DNA from 2 places in the Paenibacillus sp. 1781tsa1 genome. Region 1 is predicted to be linked to the other one. Evidence: riboswitches for the same ligand, from Rfam matches in the RefSeq annotation. Region 1 holds a riboswitch; the other holds the start of a gene.
What was found. Region 1 has a riboswitch for cyclic di-AMP ahead of NKT06_RS17485 (3D domain-containing protein). Riboswitches for the same ligand answer to the same signal wherever they lie in the genome.

Region 1 (4,218 bases):
GTACTTTATAATGACTCAGTCATCAACATGAGAAGCATACAAAGTATTGTAAGGGGAGAGAAAAAGGTTGAAATTAATAAGTCGTTACACCATGATGCTGTTAACCTTTGTCGTTCTGCTGACAACTGCCGTTCCTGCGGCACTTGCAAGTGGAACTACAGATAATTCAAGCAGTAAAAAGCTGGTGCTCGGTACAAGTGCCGATTTTGCACCCTATGAATTCCATAAAGTGATTAATGGCAAAGATGAAATCGTCGGTTTCGATATTGAGATCGCCAAAGAGATTGCCAAAGATCTTGGCGCTGAGCTTGTGATTGAGGATATGGGCTTCGACGGTCTTCTGCCTTCATTGCAGAGCGGGCGTGTTGATCTGGTAATTTCAGGTATGACGCCGACGGATGAGCGGAAGAAAAGTATCGATTTTTCCGATACCTATTATAAATCAAAACAAGTGATTATGGTTCGCAATGTGGATAAAGACAAATATCCAACCATGGCAGAACTTGAAAATGCGAAAATTGGCGTTCAGAAAGGCTCCATTCAGGAAACGATCGGACAGAGTATTCCAGGAGCGAAGCTTACTGCGCTTGATAAAATCTCCGATATCGTGCTTCAACTGCAAACCAAACGCATTGACGCGGCAATCGTTGAAGACACTGTTGCTGCAGGTTATCTGGACGATATCATTGGACTTGCTGCTGCTGTTCCGGACGAAGAGCAAGCAGAAGCTGCAATCGGGATTCGTAAAGGAAATACTGAGCTGCTAGCTGCAGTAAATGGAACACTTGAGCGATTGAAAAGTGAAGATAAAATCAACCAGATGGTGACCGACGCCAGCCTCTTGATGGCGGATAAAGCGAACAAATCACAAAATATTTTCCAAGTATTCTGGCAGTACAAAAGTTTTTATGCTACAGGTGTAGGATACACACTTCTGTTGTCTGCACTTGGGGTTATCTTCGGGGTAATTATTGGATTGATCATCTGTTTGTTCCGTTTGCATGACGCTGCAATCTTGCGCTGGATCGGTACAGCTTACGTTGAAGTGATCCGTGGCACACCGATGCTGGTACAATTGATGATTATTTACTATGGTTTTTCCCTAAGCTTTGGCATTAACTTCACGGCACTTCAGGCAGGTATCATTACACTTTCAATCAATAGTGGTGCCTATCTGGCGGAGATTTTCCGTGCAGGTATCCAAGGTGTGGATCGTGGTCAGTTGGAGGCAGCGCGTTCGTTAGGTATGGGAAGAGGCGCCGCGATGCGTTATATCATATTGCCACAGGCCTTCAAAGCTGTATTACCTGCGATCGGTAATGAATTCATTACCATCATCAAGGAATCCTCTATTATCTCCGTTATCGGTATGGTGGACATTATGTATCAGGCAAGTGTGGTCAAAAACATTACGTATCAAGGCTTGAGTCCATTTTTGATTGCAGCAGCCATCTACTTTGTAATGACGTTCATTTTGTCCAAGCTGCTGGGACGACTGGAAAGGAAGTTGAGTGCAAGTGATAGACGTTAGACAATTACACAAATCTTATGGAAATAACGATGTGCTTAAGGGCATTAACGTGACGATTGGCAAAGGTGAGGTTGTCGTGGTCATCGGACCTTCCGGTTCAGGTAAAAGTACATTCTTACGTTGTTTGAACCTGCTGGAGCAGCCTACCTCGGGAGAGATTGATTTTGAAGGCGTGTCAATCACGGATCCCAAGCACAACATTAACGCAACTCGGGAGAAAATGGGTATGGTGTTTCAGCATTTCAACCTGTTCCCACACAAAACGGTAGAGCAAAACATCACGATCGCTCCGATTAAAGTGAAGAGACAATCCACTTTGGAAGCGGAGAAAATTGCTGCTGATCTGCTTAACACCGTGGGTTTGTATGATAAAAAAGATACATTCCCGAATCAGCTGTCCGGTGGACAGAAGCAGCGGATCGCCATTGCTAGAGCATTGGCCATGCAGCCTCATGTCATGCTGTTTGACGAGCCTACGTCGGCATTGGACCCCGAGATGGTCGGTGAGGTACTGGATGTCATGAAACGTCTTGCAGAAGGCGGTATGACTATGGTCATCGTAACACATGAGATGGGTTTTGCACGTGAAGTTGGAGATCGAATCCTGTTCATGGATGGCGGGGTTATTGTGGAAGAGGGAACACCTGATGAGGTGTTTGGAGCACCGAAAAATTCACGTACACGTGATTTTCTTGCGAAAGTACTCTAAATGAAGTGATTAAATAGCGTTACTGACTTCAAGTCGGTGACGCTATTTTTTATTGAAAATAATTATATATGGAATTCAAAAAAGTAACTATTCTGTTACCAAATATATAGGGGATATCTCTTCCGACACTTTTAGATTATTCAGTATTCTTACACGTGCTTACACATGTTAAAACCATTTGGTAAGAATTACTACAAGTTCAGGTTACAAAATTGTGATATATTGAACTCTGCCGAAACTTCCGGACAGGGAGTGCGGGGGATGTAACGATGCAGATTGTGCAGGGGGAAGATCTACAGCACACTGCTTGGGGTGAATTAGGGGTACATATCGTTTCAAATGTAATGATGAACCTATAGGGTGGGCTCCTCATCCGAATCCGACAACTAACTTCGCAGGCATAATGAGGGAGGAAGACCATGATTAACAAGAAACGTATAGCCAAAACAGCAGTAGCATTAATGACAACAGCAATGCTCATTCAAGCCGTTCCGGCTCACGCCGATTCAGTTCATGTGGCCAAAGAGGGGGATACCTTCTACACCTTATCGAAACAATACGGAGTAGCAGTTAACACGTTAGTTAAAGCAAACAACGACATTTCGCCTTACAACATTTATGGTGGTTTGAAAATTACGATTCCCGCTAAGGCAAACAATGTAGCTGCCGCGGCGACGGAAAGCAAGACCCAAGCCAAAACGGTTACCACAGCAAGCTTGGACGTTAACACAGATAACAAAGTGGTTCAAGCGTGGGGTAAAACATTCGATTACAGTAAAGCTGTGAACGTGAAAGCAACGGCATACTCTGCAGATCCGTCTGAAAATGGAGGATGGGGTGCGGTCGATTATTTCGGGAATGACCTTGAACTGGGTACGATTGCAGTTGATCCAAGTGTGATTCCACTTGGAACCAAAGTACTGGTAACGGGTCACAGCCATCCAGGATTGCCAAAACAGGCTTTTGTAGCCACAGCACGTGACGTGGGCGGTGCAATCAAGGGTCACAGGATTGATATCTTCATCCCTGGTAGCAAGCAGTCGGTAAGCACATTTGGTTTTCAGGATATCGAGTTGTACATTCTGAAGTAGAGCGTAAATTACATCTAAAATGAATTCAAACAGGGTGTCTGCCAGTCGCTAACTTGCGATTGAACAGCACCCTTTTAATATGTTCATAATTTCCTGAGACGGTTATTCTATTCTTTGGCCTTCGGTAATCCGAGCATTTCGTCCAAGGTAACCAGTTCATACCCCCGGTTACGCAGTTCCTCAATAATTTCAGGCAAGGCCTCGATCGTGCCATTCAGATTGGATCCTACACCGCCTCCTGCATGTTGCAGAATGATGGATCCAGGTTTTACGGCAGATAAAATGTTATCTTTCACCTTTTCCTTGGGAAGACCTTTCCAGTCCAGGGAGTCAACGTTCCAGTTCACAATACTATAATGTTGTCTGGCAGCCCATTTCAGCTGTTCTTCATTAATGTCTCCGTACGGAGGTCGAATCATCTTGGGCGTGTATCCCGCCAAATGGCGAATGATATCCCCGGTATGTAAAATTTGTTTGCGGAAGGCATTCATCGACAGTTTACTGAACTCTGGATGATTGTAGCTGTGATTGCCAACAATGTGCCCTTCCTTAACAATCCTTTTTACCAAATCGGGGTGCTTCTCAGCACGACTACCAACGATGAAAAAAGTAGCTCTGACTTTATACTTTTTCAGCAGATCCAACACTTGCGGAGTGAACCGTGGATCGGGCACATCATCAAATGTCAGCGCAACCTGTTTCGTTGAAGGACCATTGGTTTTGAACGTATCGGCATATTTTTGACGTAACTGTCCCAGTGTCAGTTGTTCTTCTTCTACGGAATCAGAACTGGATACCGATTCACTTGGCGGGTCTGAAGCATCCCGTGATGAAACTGGTGGAGCTTGATATCCTCCGAGAAAAATAACGATAACCATCAGCATAAT
Region 2 (4,218 bases), 4.0 Mb from region 1:
ATTCAAGCGAGCAAAAACACTCATACAGCATGGTTTTCAATTTCGCTTCATGATAGATCCACTCCCTCAATTATTTGGAGGAGAATTATCCGTAGATGAATATTTGCAGTTGGATGAAGCCTTAATTCAGACGGCATTTACGCAGTGGCGCAAGGAGGACGATACTGTTCTGAGTGAGTTATGCGAACGTTTTATGGATCGCAAGTTATATAAGTATGTAGAGCTCGAACAGGTCGACTTGACAATGATGGAAGAGATTCGGGAAGCTTTTGTACAGGCAGGCCTCGATCCCGAATATGATCTTGAAATTGATTTTCCTTCGGATAATCCGTATGATGTTTTTCGTCCAGATGAATCCACGGATAAGCAGATTCTTCTTCTCGATCGACAGGACAATTTACGTGAGTTGTCAGAAGTCTCTGACATTGTCCGTTCCATCAGCGGGCTTCACCGAGGGAAACATCATTTGTATTACCCGCAAAACAAGGTGGATGCGATTATTCACGAATTACCGTCACATATACGCCCCTATTTCTTGTAATCGTGTGGGTATAATCCAATGAAGAATTTCGATATCAAAAGACTTTCTAAAAGAGATATTTTTCATGATACAGTAATCTGCTTTAATGGGGAGTATATGTAGATCGACATAATTTTGTAAATGTAAGTAGGTAAAAATAGCACATTCAGCAATATGTAGATCAGATTATCCGTATATCTTCTATATATAGTAGTTGTGAAGAAACAAACGTAATGATGTAACACAAAGATGACTCAAAATGTTTTATGTATGAGTCAATGAAATATTGAGATTCACAAATTGGATTATTAAAAGAAGAAAGTCGTTATTCGACATGAAGGGAGAAATAAACATGATGCTGTTCGACACACACACACATCTGGATGCACCACAATTCGACGAGGACCGCGAGGACATGATTCAGCGTGCTCTGGATGCAGGAGTTGGTCGCATGATCAACATTGGCTTTAACCGGGAGACGATTCCAACCACAATGAAACTCGCTGAAACGTATGACTTTATATATGCAGCTGTAGGGTGGCATCCCGTAGATGCGATCACGATGCAGGATGGTGATCTGGAGTGGATTGCATCTTTATGCAAGCATGAAAAAGTGGTAGCCATCGGTGAGATTGGATTGGATTATCATTGGGACACTTCTCCGAAGGAAGTACAACATCGCGTATTACGACAACAAATTGCTTTGGCGCGTGAAGTGAATATGCCGATTGTCATCCATAATCGGGATGCACATGAGGATATCATACGAATTTTGCGTGAAGAGAAAGCGGGTGAAGTTGGTGGTGTGATGCACTCGTTCTCGGGAAGCTGGGAAACAGCGAAAAATTGTCTCGATATGGGTTTCCATCTCTCCTTTGGAGGACCGATCACATTCAAAAATGCAAAGCAACCCAAAGAGGTACTTGAGAAGGTTCCTATGGACCGATTTTTCATCGAAACCGATGCTCCATATTTGACACCTCACCCTTATCGTGGGAAACGAAATGAGACAGCGCATGTACGTCTGGTTGCAGAGGCAGCTGCGGAAATTAAAGGCATTTCGGTGGAGGAAATTGCTGCAATAACAACCAAAAATGCCATGGAACGATTTGGAATTCGTTAAAAAAACGAGCAAATGAGGTGAAAAAGGCAGGTAAGCGGAGTTAATTTGCCCTTTGATCCAAATAAATCAAGAATATTACAATATTTTAACCAAATATTCAGAAAAACGTACTTGATCAACGCTTTACAACATGCATCAAAACAGGATATCATCTTTTCAGTGAATTGTTGTGCGGAAAATTGGACAGATGTTCGGGGGATGAACAAAGGGACACTTTCCGATGAAACAACATTACTTTCATGAATCAGTCTCGCTGAGTCTCCGTTAACGGAGAGCGGGGGAACCAATAGGGCTTAAACATCGGTGTATTTGGCCGATGCGCAACGTTCGCTGACCCAAAAGCAGCGAAGGGAACTGCGAAGCCGTATTTGATTTCTTCTTTGGGTCTCGGGGTGAATTCAAGGGCGTCCGCCATGAGCGGGTGACCCAAGATAGGGCGGCTCTCTTTCGCCCGAACCCGACAGCTAACCTCGCAAGCGGAAAAAGAGAGGCAACCTCGTGCATGAATTTCCGATATTCAAAATCATTCGGAAGCCACGAAAGAGTTCCTCTTACACTCTTTCTTTGGCTTTTTTGTTTTTGAATAAAAGAAATGTTGTCATCATACGGTAGGTATTCAGGAGGATGACATCATGTTGCGAAGATTGATTCATGGTGCAGAACCGATCAGTTGGTCCGATCTGTGTTCTGTAGAAAATTTGGTATAGTCACGTCAAAGACATCATGCGTTACTTTAGACGGCGAGGCTATGAAGGAGGACGGAGAAGTGGGCACATTCCAACCAGAAGAGACCCATGAGTCACGATCATCCAGTAAGTCTTTCGCGTTGCGGTGGAAGCATGAGAACATGCGTCAAATGGCATTGATCGCGATTTTCTCAATTGCGCTTACAATCATGATCTTGTTAGTCGTTTACGGTCAGGCCGGGAAACAAATTTCACTGGTTATTGATGGCAAAGCTCAGGTGGTAGAGACTCGTACAGGAATGCTTCAGGAAATGCTGGAGGAGCAGTCGATCACAGTCAGCCCTCACGATAAGGTATCCATGTCCATGAACGGGGCGATTACAGATGGAGACCGAATTGTTATTGAGCGGGCCGTTCCAGTTAACATTACGGCAGACGGAGACACCAAGACTCTGTATACAACGGATTCATCGGTAGAAGATGCAATTCAAAAATCAGGTATTCAAGTTGAAAGTAATGATAAAGTGTATCCGGCGCTTGGAACTTCGATCAAAGCAGATATGAAGATTCGTGTAGTGCGCGTAACAAAGCGTACAGTGGATGTAGAACATCCGATTGCTTACAAAGTAATTAAAACGGCTGACCCTAGCTTGTACAAAGGGGATAACCGTGTCGTTGTGAACGGCAAAGAAGGCAAACTTGTACAGCACATCGAAAAGGTATTTCAGGATGGAGAATTGGTCTCCAAAAAAATGGTCGGCAAATCTGTCGCGAATAATCGTGTAGATAAAGTAATTGCTGTCGGAACCAAAGCAAAACCGGTCGTGAAAAAACCAGAGATTCAAACCGTATCGGCTCAGACTTCAACAACCAAGAAGGCTACAACAACGAACTCGAAGAAAACATCTGCCTCGGGCAGCAAAGTGATTACCGTATCCGGGACTTCTTTTAAATACTCCAAAGTACTTAAAAACGTATCCATGACGGCCTACTCTTCCGAAGAGCCTGGCATTGGAACTAAAACTGCTTCTGGTACTCGTGTAACGGAAGGACGCACCATTGCGGTTGATCCCAAAGTCATTCCAATTGGCTGGTGGGTATATATCGAAGGTCTGGGATTCCGTCGTGCGGAAGATACAGGCGGTGCCATTAAAGGCAACAAGATTGACGTATATTATGACAGTGTGAAGCATGCCCTGAATTTTGGACGCAAGAAAGGCAAGACGGTCTACGTGATCGGTCCGGTGAAGCCGGAAGCGAACTAAAATCGTTTTACTTTGAAATGGGAATGCTATAAAATAGTTGCATGAATGATTCATGCGGAATATGCGGCGGAGGGGTCTGAATTCAGTCTCCCCCGCCGTTTGGCAGAGAAGAGGATATTCCTCTTCTTTTTGCGTTAGAAAGGAAGAAATGGAACATGATAAAAGAAGTCATTGTGGTGGAAGGCCGTGATGATACGGTAGCCATCCGTCGGGCCGTGGAAGCCGATACAATAGAAACAGGCGGATCAGCCATCAACCAACGCATTCTGAAGCGGATTGCGCTTGCTCAGGAGAGACGGGGAGTCATTGTACTGACAGATCCAGATCATGCCGGCGAACGTATTCGTAAAATTATTGCGAATAAGGTGCCTGGTTGCAAGCATGCTTTCATTCCGGAAGCCGATGCAACGCGCAAAGGGGACATTGGGGTGGAGAATGCCTCACCGGAGGCGATCCGTCATGCTCTGGCACGTGTACATACTTCATACGAAGGCGCTCCTAGCCTGATCGATTGGGAGGACCTGATCGCGGCAGGACTTATTGTGCATCCGCAGGCTGCTGCACGTCGCATGGAGATGGGCAATCTGCTGGGTATCGGATATTGTAACGGTAAGCAGTTCCACA

Region 2: linked by a shared signal. The riboswitch ahead of NKT06_RS00155 (resuscitation-promoting factor) and the one ahead of NKT06_RS17485 (3D domain-containing protein) in region 1 are both predicted to bind cyclic di-AMP.

Annotation. Positions count from the first base shown of each region.
Region 1 is NZ_JAMYWY010000001.1:3,982,690-3,986,907, reverse strand. It holds gene NKT06_RS17495 (ABC transporter substrate-binding protein/permease) at 95-1,531, shown strand; gene NKT06_RS17490 (amino acid ABC transporter ATP-binding protein) at 1,518-2,240, shown strand; cyclic di-AMP (ydaO/yuaA leader) riboswitch at 2,461-2,657, shown strand; gene NKT06_RS17485 (3D domain-containing protein) at 2,660-3,331, shown strand; gene NKT06_RS17480 (polysaccharide deacetylase family protein) at 3,439-4,218, opposite strand, start outside.
Region 2 is NZ_JAMYWY010000001.1:31,060-35,277, forward strand. It holds gene NKT06_RS00145 (HD domain-containing protein) at 1-541, shown strand, start outside; gene NKT06_RS00150 (TatD family hydrolase) at 873-1,643, shown strand; cyclic di-AMP (ydaO/yuaA leader) riboswitch at 1,885-2,138, shown strand; gene NKT06_RS00155 (resuscitation-promoting factor) at 2,410-3,594, shown strand; gene rnmV (ribonuclease M5) at 3,750-4,218, shown strand, end outside.